2 regions of the Candidatus Borkfalkia ceftriaxoniphila genome follow, and region 2 is predicted to be linked to the other one. Evidence: riboswitches for the same ligand, from Rfam matches in the RefSeq annotation. Region 2 holds a riboswitch; the other holds the start of a gene.
What was found. Region 2 has a riboswitch for cyclic di-GMP ahead of ESZ91_RS11410 (hypothetical protein). Riboswitches for the same ligand answer to the same signal wherever they lie in the genome.
Positions count from the first base shown of each region.

Region 1: it holds a riboswitch for cyclic di-GMP, as region 2 does, so the genes downstream of both, ESZ91_RS09935 (hypothetical protein) here and ESZ91_RS11410 (hypothetical protein) in region 2, are expected to answer to the same signal.

Region 1 covers NZ_SDOZ01000004.1:6,430-10,850, forward strand. Annotated here, with positions in the region: gene ESZ91_RS09925 (EAL domain-containing protein) at 1-598, shown strand, start outside; gene ESZ91_RS09930 (EAL domain-containing protein) at 690-2,093, shown strand; cyclic di-GMP riboswitch class I at 2,154-2,235, shown strand; gene ESZ91_RS09935 (hypothetical protein) at 2,301-2,984, shown strand; gene ESZ91_RS09940 (hypothetical protein) at 3,043-3,981, shown strand; gene ESZ91_RS09945 (signal peptidase I) at 4,102-4,421, shown strand, end outside.
Region 2 covers NZ_SDOZ01000005.1:149,935-154,355, forward strand. Annotated here, with positions in the region: gene rnhA (ribonuclease HI) at 1-405, opposite strand, end outside; gene proC (pyrroline-5-carboxylate reductase) at 409-1,221, opposite strand; tRNA gene ESZ91_RS11400 (tRNA-Trp) at 1,293-1,367, shown strand; gene ESZ91_RS11405 (ABC transporter permease) at 1,824-2,300, shown strand; cyclic di-GMP riboswitch class I at 2,375-2,465, shown strand; gene ESZ91_RS11410 (hypothetical protein) at 2,520-3,302, shown strand; gene ESZ91_RS11415 (leucine-rich repeat domain-containing protein) at 3,385-4,421, shown strand, end outside.

The sequences.
Region 1 (4,421 bases), on a different contig from region 2:
TGCCGAGCGTACGGGAAACATGGTCATGCTGGGAGATTTTGTCTTCGATACAAGCATGCGTTTTGCCAAGATCATCGAAGGCAGGGGCGTCACGGTTTCTTTGAACGTTTCGCCAATTCAACTGATGCAGGCGGGCTTTGTCGAGAACTTTTTGAAAATATATCATAAATACGATCTGAAAGCGGGTACGATCTCGGTGGAGATCACCGAATCCTTTCTCATGCACACTTTCGACGAAACGCTCAAAAAATTGCAGATTCTGTGCGAGCAGGGCATTTCTATCCATCTGGACGACTTCGGTACCCAATATTCTTCGCTGTTATATCTGAAAAAACTGCCCATTGCCGCCATTAAGATCGACCGCGAATTTATCAGCGATATCGCGGCCAACGAGTACAGCCGCGCGATCACGCGCATGGTGCTCAATATTACCAAGGAACTGAAACTTTTGAGTATTTCCGAGGGGATCGAAACCAAAGAACAACTTCAGATCTTGCAGGAAATGGGCTGCGACGTCATTCAGGGGTACTTGATCGGACGCTCCGTAAAGGAAGACGCCGCGTTGGAAATGTTGCGAAATTTCAAACCCGAAATTTAAATTTGAGAAATATTTGTCGAAAATTGTGTTGTATATTTGCCCGATCGGGTGTATAATGCACATATAATGAATAAGAAAAGGAGGCAAAGACATGATCCGTCAACTGCTCGCAGGCGCAGAATTGAAACCCGGAGTCGCCATTCTGTTGGTCGTCCTGTTCGTCCTCGTTGCAGCGGCGGCGATGTTTTTCCTCTATCGCGGTATCCGCAAGGACCGAAACCGCTATATCGCGGATAAGTTGAAGATCGGCGAACTTAACAAGGATTCCTTTGACGATTTGATTCTGCGCCGCTTTCATTCCGCGGGCAAAAATACGCATTTCAGCGTCTTTTTCATCGAGATCAACGATGCGAAAAATATCCGCGAATCGTTCGGTGAAAAACAATTCGCAGGCGCGGTCAATACACTCGTCGAACGCCTGTACAGGCTCCTTCCCAAAGGCAGCAAGGTCTGCCTGTACGAATACGACCTTTTGGCGGTTCTCGTCGACGAGGACCTGGATAAAAAAGCGCTCTCCGATCTGGCGTCGTTCTGCCTGTTGGAAGGGCGTAAAACCGTCAGTTTGATCACGCGCGTGCGGCTGGAACTCGATCTGAGCATCGGCGTCAACAGTTACAATGCGTTCAGCGCCAATTTTAACGCGTTCAAGCAGAATCTCGAACTCGCGCTCGCCGTATCCAAAAGAAACGGACTCAATAAATATACGATCTACTCTTCGGAAATCTCCAACAGCGAGAGCGAAGAATATAAATATTATCAGGAGATAAAATCGGCGATCGAGGCGAACGAGTTTACTTTATACTATCAGCCCGTGTATGATTTAAAGAACAATGTTATTTTCGCCTACGAAAGCCTGTTGCGCTGGAATCACAAGACGCTCGGCGTGCTCGCTCCGGGAAAATTTCTGAATATCTTGGAGCAATCGGGCGACATCAACTGGGTCGGAGCGTGGGCGTTCGAACAACTGCTCATCGCGCAGCAGCGTTATAAGCAGAAAAATCCCGATAAAAACGTCACTTTTTCCATGAACCTTTCGCCCAAACAGTTAATGAATCCCAATCTTACCGACGATTTCCGCCGCGTGCTCAAAAAATATAAAGTGCCTGCAAACGAAGTGTGTATGGAGATCGTGGAATTCGCCATGTTCGACAAAATGCCTGAGGTGCACGAAAATATTCAAAAACTCGTACAGTGCGGCTTTCAGATCGCGCTCGACGATTTCGGACTGGAAATGAGTTCTTTGAAGCGGTTGGAAAATCTGCAGGTCAACTGGGTAAAACTCGACCGCTCGTTTATCGACGAAGCGAAAGACGACCTTTTGATCGGAGGCGTGGCAAACTCGCTGGTCGGCTACGCGGAAAAGAACGATTTCCGTATCATCGCCGAGGGGATCGAGGACGACGTAACGCTGGATTTTATCAAGGAACTTTCGATCCCGTACGGGCAGGGCTATTATTTCGGCAAGCCCAAGGCGCCCGCGGAATACGATATTTGAGTTTTTTCGAATAAAATTTAAAAGTACTTGACAATTTTATAATAATATTCTATAATTAGAATAAGTTAAAAGCAAAGTATCCAAAAGGGTATGACGCAAAGCTAAGAGCCTAAGTCGCAAGATATGGTTGTCAGTTGCCAAAACATTCTATGATGTTTTGGCAATTTTTTTTTCATAAAATCATTTGATCATTCGGGGAGTCGTGCTATGAAATGGTTAAAGCGTCTGCAAATGATGCGCATATCAAAAATCGTAATAGCCGTTTCGCTTGCACTTTCCGTTATTTTTGCGGGCTTTACGATCTACGGGAACAAAGTCGGCAATTTTATCATCAATGTTTCCAACGACGGCGCGCATATTGCCGCGACCATGAAAGAGGATCTGTCCGATCTGTCCTCCCGCCTGTCCGTTTCGGGACTGGAAGGGCAGGGCGCCACCACATATGAAGATATTCCCCGCTCGATCGCCAGGGGGATCGGAAACAAGAGCGACACCGTATATCAGACCTATATGGCATTCAGTTTTTATCTGGTCAACAAGACCGAACGCTCGGTGGATTACGACATGAGCCTGAACGTCGTCGACAGCGTCGGCAGGGCGATCGATATCATGCGCGTCATGATCATCGAAGGCGACGCGGAAGGCGGCGATATATACGCCAATCCCGAAGCGAGCGAAGAGGGCGAAAACTGGCTGAAACAGCACACTTCATACGAAACGATCGCATTTATTTCCGAAAAACAACTGATGGCGAAGCGGGTGACCGATTTTCAGCCCGAAGACAAAGTGAAATACACGATCGTCATCTGGGTGGAAGGTTGGGATATGGACTGCACCGACGAGCGGCTGCAAGACCGTATTAAAATGAAACTGGACTTTTACGCGTATTAAGGTTGCTACGGGCGACGCCCGTAAAAATATTATGAAATGATCAAAGGAGAGATATCTTATGAAAGCAACAAAAAAACTGATCGGCGCTTTGGCGGCGTTGGTCATAGCGATCGCCGTAGCCACGGGCTCCACTTTCGCCTGGTTCACGACAAATCAGAAAGTTACGGTGGAAAGTTTGGACTTACAGGTTACTTCCGGTAACGACGATCTGCAAATCGCGTTGGGCAAACCGACGAGCGCTACGGATTGGTCGAATTTGAAGTTCGGGCGTAAAATTTTATCTGCGGATGTTTTGAAGGATAAAACGATTTCGCTCGACGCTTTGACGAGCGCCGATACGGATCACAACGGCGTGGAATTGAAAGATAAAGAGAACTCTGCGGCTGGTGAGGGTTCTTATTTGGAATTCGACCTCTCATTTTATTCAAATAAAGGCTTGAGCGTATTGCTCGGAAATACTGCCGAGGTTGCTGTTAAAGACACAGCCGTGCAAGCGCATCAGATTTTCGCCTGGGACGATTCGATTACGGAAGCAACCTATGGGCAAGCCGTTGCAAAAGGTGCGAGAATCGAGGCGAGAGCCGCGCACGCATCGCGTATCGCGTTCGTTACGGGCAGCGGGGACTCTGCGACGGGAAAAGTTTGGGCGCCTTTCGAAACGACGGCAAACGGCGGTAACGATACGACGCAAGCCGGGTTCTATAAGGGCAACCTTGCCGCGGCGTACTATAATTATTCGTTAGGCGTCTCCGAATCAATAGCTCAGACAGTTGCTAAAAATGTAATATTGCCGTTGACGAATGACAGTACATATGCTTCTACGAGTGAGATCTTGATTCTTGAAAAACCCGCGGCTGAAACTGCAAGTATTTATTACGGCACCGTAACTGTGAAAGTTTGGCTGGAAGGCACGGACGGCGATTGCCTTAATTCCATCTTCGAAGACAAAATGACTGTTATGTTAAATCTTACGGGTATTATGAAGTCCGGTTCGTAAATCTAAATATTTACAAAACCAGGCAATCACAAAAAGCGGGCGATGTTCGTCCGCCTTTTGTGATTGCGATCATTGCGGTTGTGTTTATTTCACGCGCGAAAAAAGTAACAAAGGTGTATTATGCGTAACAAAAAAGTAATCAATATCGTCGTAAACGTCATCGTAGCCATTATTCTGGTGTTCGTTTTTATTCTCACGCTCAATATCATTCTGTCGGGGGATAAAGGTTACACTTCGATTTTCGGCACCGCTTACGTATCGGTGGAAAGCAATTCGATGAAGGGCGATAAAGCCGATAACTTCCAGAAGGGCGATCTTCTGAAAATCAAGATCCTCGATGAAGAAGAAAAGAAAAATTTGCAGCCGGGCGATGTGATCACTTTTTGGGACAATACCATCGTGGATAATCAACTGGTACTGAATTCGCATAGGATTATCAA
Region 2 (4,421 bases):
TTCGTCGCAGCGGTTATTATATGCGTTGTCGGCGTGTCCCTTGACTTTGATAAACCGTACTTCATGCGATTCGGTCAGATCGTACAGTCTTTGCCACAGATCGCTGTTGGCGACTTCTTTGCCGTCCGCCTTGCGCCAGCCGTTGCGGATCCAGCCTTCCAGCCAATTTTGCGTAAAGGCGTTCACCGTATAAGCCGAATCGCTGTATATGTTGACGCGGCACTTTTCTTTCAGACACTCCAATCCCGCGATCACCGCATAAATTTCCATGCGGTTGTTGGTCGTAAGAGGTTCGCCCCCGCTGATTTCTTTTTCCAGCCCTTTGTAAATAAGGATGGCTCCGTATCCGCCCGCTCCGGGATTACCCGAACAGGCGCCGTCCGTATAAAGTTCCACTTGTTTCATAGACTACTCGGACAATTCCTCCGCGCGTCTGACGCAAGCGGAAACGGCGCGGTCGATCACTCCTTCCAGATCGTCTTTTTCAAAAGATTCGACCGCCTGTATCGTAGTACCGCCTTTACTGCATACCGCCGAAACCAACTCACGCAGCGTCTTATCCTGCGAATGCGCGACCATTTCCGCGCCGCCCGCCACGGTGGAAACCGCCAGCGTTTTCGCTTCGTCTTCCGTCAGCCCCTGCCTGATTCCGGCCTTTACGAGTCCTTCGATGAAGAGATACACGTAAGCGGGGCCGCTTCCGCTGATGCCCGTCACCGCGTTGAGTTTATCCTCTTTGATCAAAAGCAGATTGCCGATATTATTGAAAATCGAACTGATAAACTCGCAGTCGTCGGCAGAAGATGAAAATTCGGAAAGGTCGAGCGCGGTCATGCCCTCGCCCACCGAACAGGGAAGGTTAGGCATTGCGCGCGCGATGCGGATACCGCTGCCGAACAGCGCGTCGCGGATCTTATCTTTTTTCACGCCCGCCATAATGCTGATCACCTTTTCGACGGGAATCCCGTGCAAAGACTTCGCAACGTCCAAGAAATTCTGCGGTTTGACCGCAAACAGTACATATTCGCAGTTCTCCGCTACGTCTCTGCAATCGGTGGTCGTGTTTACGTCGAGATATTCCAAACTATCGAGCGCTTTTTGCGACACGTCCGCGACAAGGACTTTTCTGGCACGCAAAAAATCGGACAGAATAGCGCCCTTCAGAATAGCCTGTGCCATAAAGCCGCCGCCGATCACGCCGAGTTTAAACTGTTTTTTCATACAAAACTCCTTTTATAATGCGAAAATTGTTTGACTAAAATGAAATTATGTTATATAATTAGAAGGCTTTTAGGGGAGTGGCTCAATGGTAGAGTAGCGGTCTCCAAAACCGTAGGTTGCGTGTTCGAATCGCGTCTCCCCTGCCACGGCTCTCAAATCACGATAATTTGTGGTTTGAGAGTTTTTTTATACAAGAAAATGCAAACTTTTTATGACTCTTGTCTTTTTATTTTATATCAACAGTCCGAAAAAGTCAATCAAACGAAGAATGCAACCTTAATCTTATCTATACGAAAAGAGAAACCGTTACGGTTTCTCTTTTTCGTAGGATTGAGATATCGTTAATTTTGTACGGGACTCCATACGGCGTAAAGCGTGATGCAGGTTACGGCGATGGAAAAATCGTATTCAAATACGCGGCTTTTTCCGTGCTTTCGTGCTTGATTTCATCTATCGTCGGGCTGCTCGTCGGAATTTTTTTACTTCCTCACGCTATATTCCCCGCTTTTTCCGGCGAGTTGTTTATGCCCGCTCTTGCGAGCACCTTCACCCCGTTTCCGGTCTTTGGGCATCGCTCTTTCCGCTACAAAGCGCATTTTATAATGACCGTCGTATGCGTTGCAGGATCTACCGCGCTGGTCTTTGCAGGTTTTTCCCTTTTGAACGTATCAAAAGGCAACGGTTCAATCGCAATGATTTCCGCATTTATCATCGCTTTTGCCCTATTATTGTGCGTATTCGTCATTTACAATCTCACGAATATGAACATCGGCGAACGCAAACGGGAGATCGCCACACTGAAAGTGCTCGGTTATCGCGACGGCGAGGTGACGGGTTATATCTACCGCGAAATATTTATCATGGCGTTCATCGGCGCCCTTTTAGGAATTCCTCTCGGCTGCGCGCTCGTCGGTTTCGTATTCGCTTACCTCGATTACGGATCGTTGGCGGATATAAAATGGTGGTCATTCGTTTTATCTGCCGCCGTCGTACTCGTGTTTATCGGTTTAGTCGATCTGCTTTTGTCACATAAGATCCGCGCCGTAGATATGACATCTTCTCTCAAATCCATAGATTAAGTTGACTTTGCACGACAATTATTTTCCGAAAGCATTGACTTTTTTTATTGAATATGCTATGATGATATCAAATTATAATGTAAAAGCAAACTCGCGGGAAACCCGAGGACGCAAAGCTATGGGTCTACGTCTTCGAAAAAAAGGATAAGACAGCCGGTTGCCATGAAGCACTTTTTCGTTTCATGGCTTTTTTATTTATTGGGATTCGGGAATACGTCTATGATCAAAGGCAGTACAAAAAAACTGATTTTCGCGGCGGCGGCTCTTTTCGTCAGCCTGTGCCTGGTTTTCGGCGCGGTTTTTGCCTGGTTCACCACGTCCGATTCCGTGGGCACGGACGGTCTTGACTTCGGCGTTACAGGCGACGACAGCAACGGCGTAACGATTACCAGCATCAACGGCGCGAAACCCGACGAAAAAATCATTCTTTATCCCGAAGGAACGTTGACAGTCGGACTGAAAATTACGGACGACATCAAAAATTTCGGCGTTAAACTTGCCGCAGACGCAAGGGATGACAATTTTAATGCGTTTTTTGCCGCAAGAGAAGATCTTCTTTTCGGCGTTTACGAAAAAGGCGAAATTATTTCCGACGCGAGCGGAAACACGGCGGAATACTGGCGCAATTTCGACGCGGCCGCGCCGCTTTCTTCTCTCAGCGAAACCGAGCGGCTCTCCGCGCAAGTCGGATTTTTACACGAATTCGCCCTTCAAAATTCTCTGCATGACGCGATGCAACTCGTTGCCGTCGTAAACGAAAAGAAATATCCCTTGATAAAGGAAAACGACAACGAGATCTATCGCAATTCCGAGTTGACGGTTCTTGCAAGCGCTACGGAGTTCACTCTTTACGTACAATTCGGAACCAACGGCTTTACGCCTGAAATTCAACTGCCCCCCGATGTCCTTCCGCATTTTGAAAGCGGAACCTATCGCGCGCTCAATTATAATTGTTTTCTCAATCACGAAATCAAATTGTCGTTTGAAAACGGCAACGTATAATATTGGTGCCATGAAAAAATTAACCGCTTCAATTAAATCATTGATCGTTCTGCTACTCGTCTGCTGCCTCTCGGCGGTCGGCGTGGTTTTTGCATTTCTAAATCAATCCGTTCATCGCGGCTACCCCGTTCATATTCAGGGCACGAATATTTCATTCAAACTAAACGGAAAAAATTATCTCGATCAGATAGGCGAATCGGAATTGGGGCTTTACAAAAACCGTTCGCAGGAAGTAGACGTGCAAGTGGAAGTCACGGGGTCGGACAGCGTCGTCGCCGATTACCGCGTTTCTTTCGAACTCGAAACGGACGGCTCCGACGCGGACGTAAAACTTTCGCAGGCGATCGAGGTTTACGCTTTGCGCGGCGCTCGCTACGAATTTATCTGTATGCTCGATCAGATCGGCAAAACGGATGACGGCGGCGCCCCCTTCTATACGTTCGGCGGTCAAATGGTGACCAATTACAGCCATTCTTTGCCCTTTTGTTTCGTCTACTCGGGCGAAACCTCCGCAGAGTACGACGAAATAGCCCAAAACGGCGGTTTTACGCTGCGCGCCGAGGCGACCGCCGATATCGCGGGCTCCTCCGCCGATTATGTATTCGCGACCGACAACGATACTTTTGCCGATCATTTTACCGGGCAGGACTCCGTAAACAAGACGATCGTTTTGACGGACGATATCGAAGTTGCCGCCGCGCTCGTATCCAAAGGAAAAGTCGGCATCGATCTGAACGGTCACACGCTCACCCTCCATGCGGATCTGAAAATTTCCTACTCGACGGGAACGGAGGGGCTCGGGATAATCAACGGCAAGACGGGCGGCGGCATTGCGGGCACGGGGCGTTACAAAATTTCGGGAAACGACTGTTATCTCATTGACGACGCCCTTGTTGCGAAAATCGATTATCCCGTCGACGATACAAATGCGGAAAGTATATTCGGCAGCCTTTCATCTATTCTGGATACGCGGCTGAAATCGCTAGATAACGAAAAGCCCTATTATCACGAAGACGATCTCTCAGCGCTCTTCGACGGGCTGAACTTCTATCGGGATTATAAGGAATTTTCAGTCTCTTACGGCAAAGATTCCGTGATCGGCACAGTCACGAACGCCGA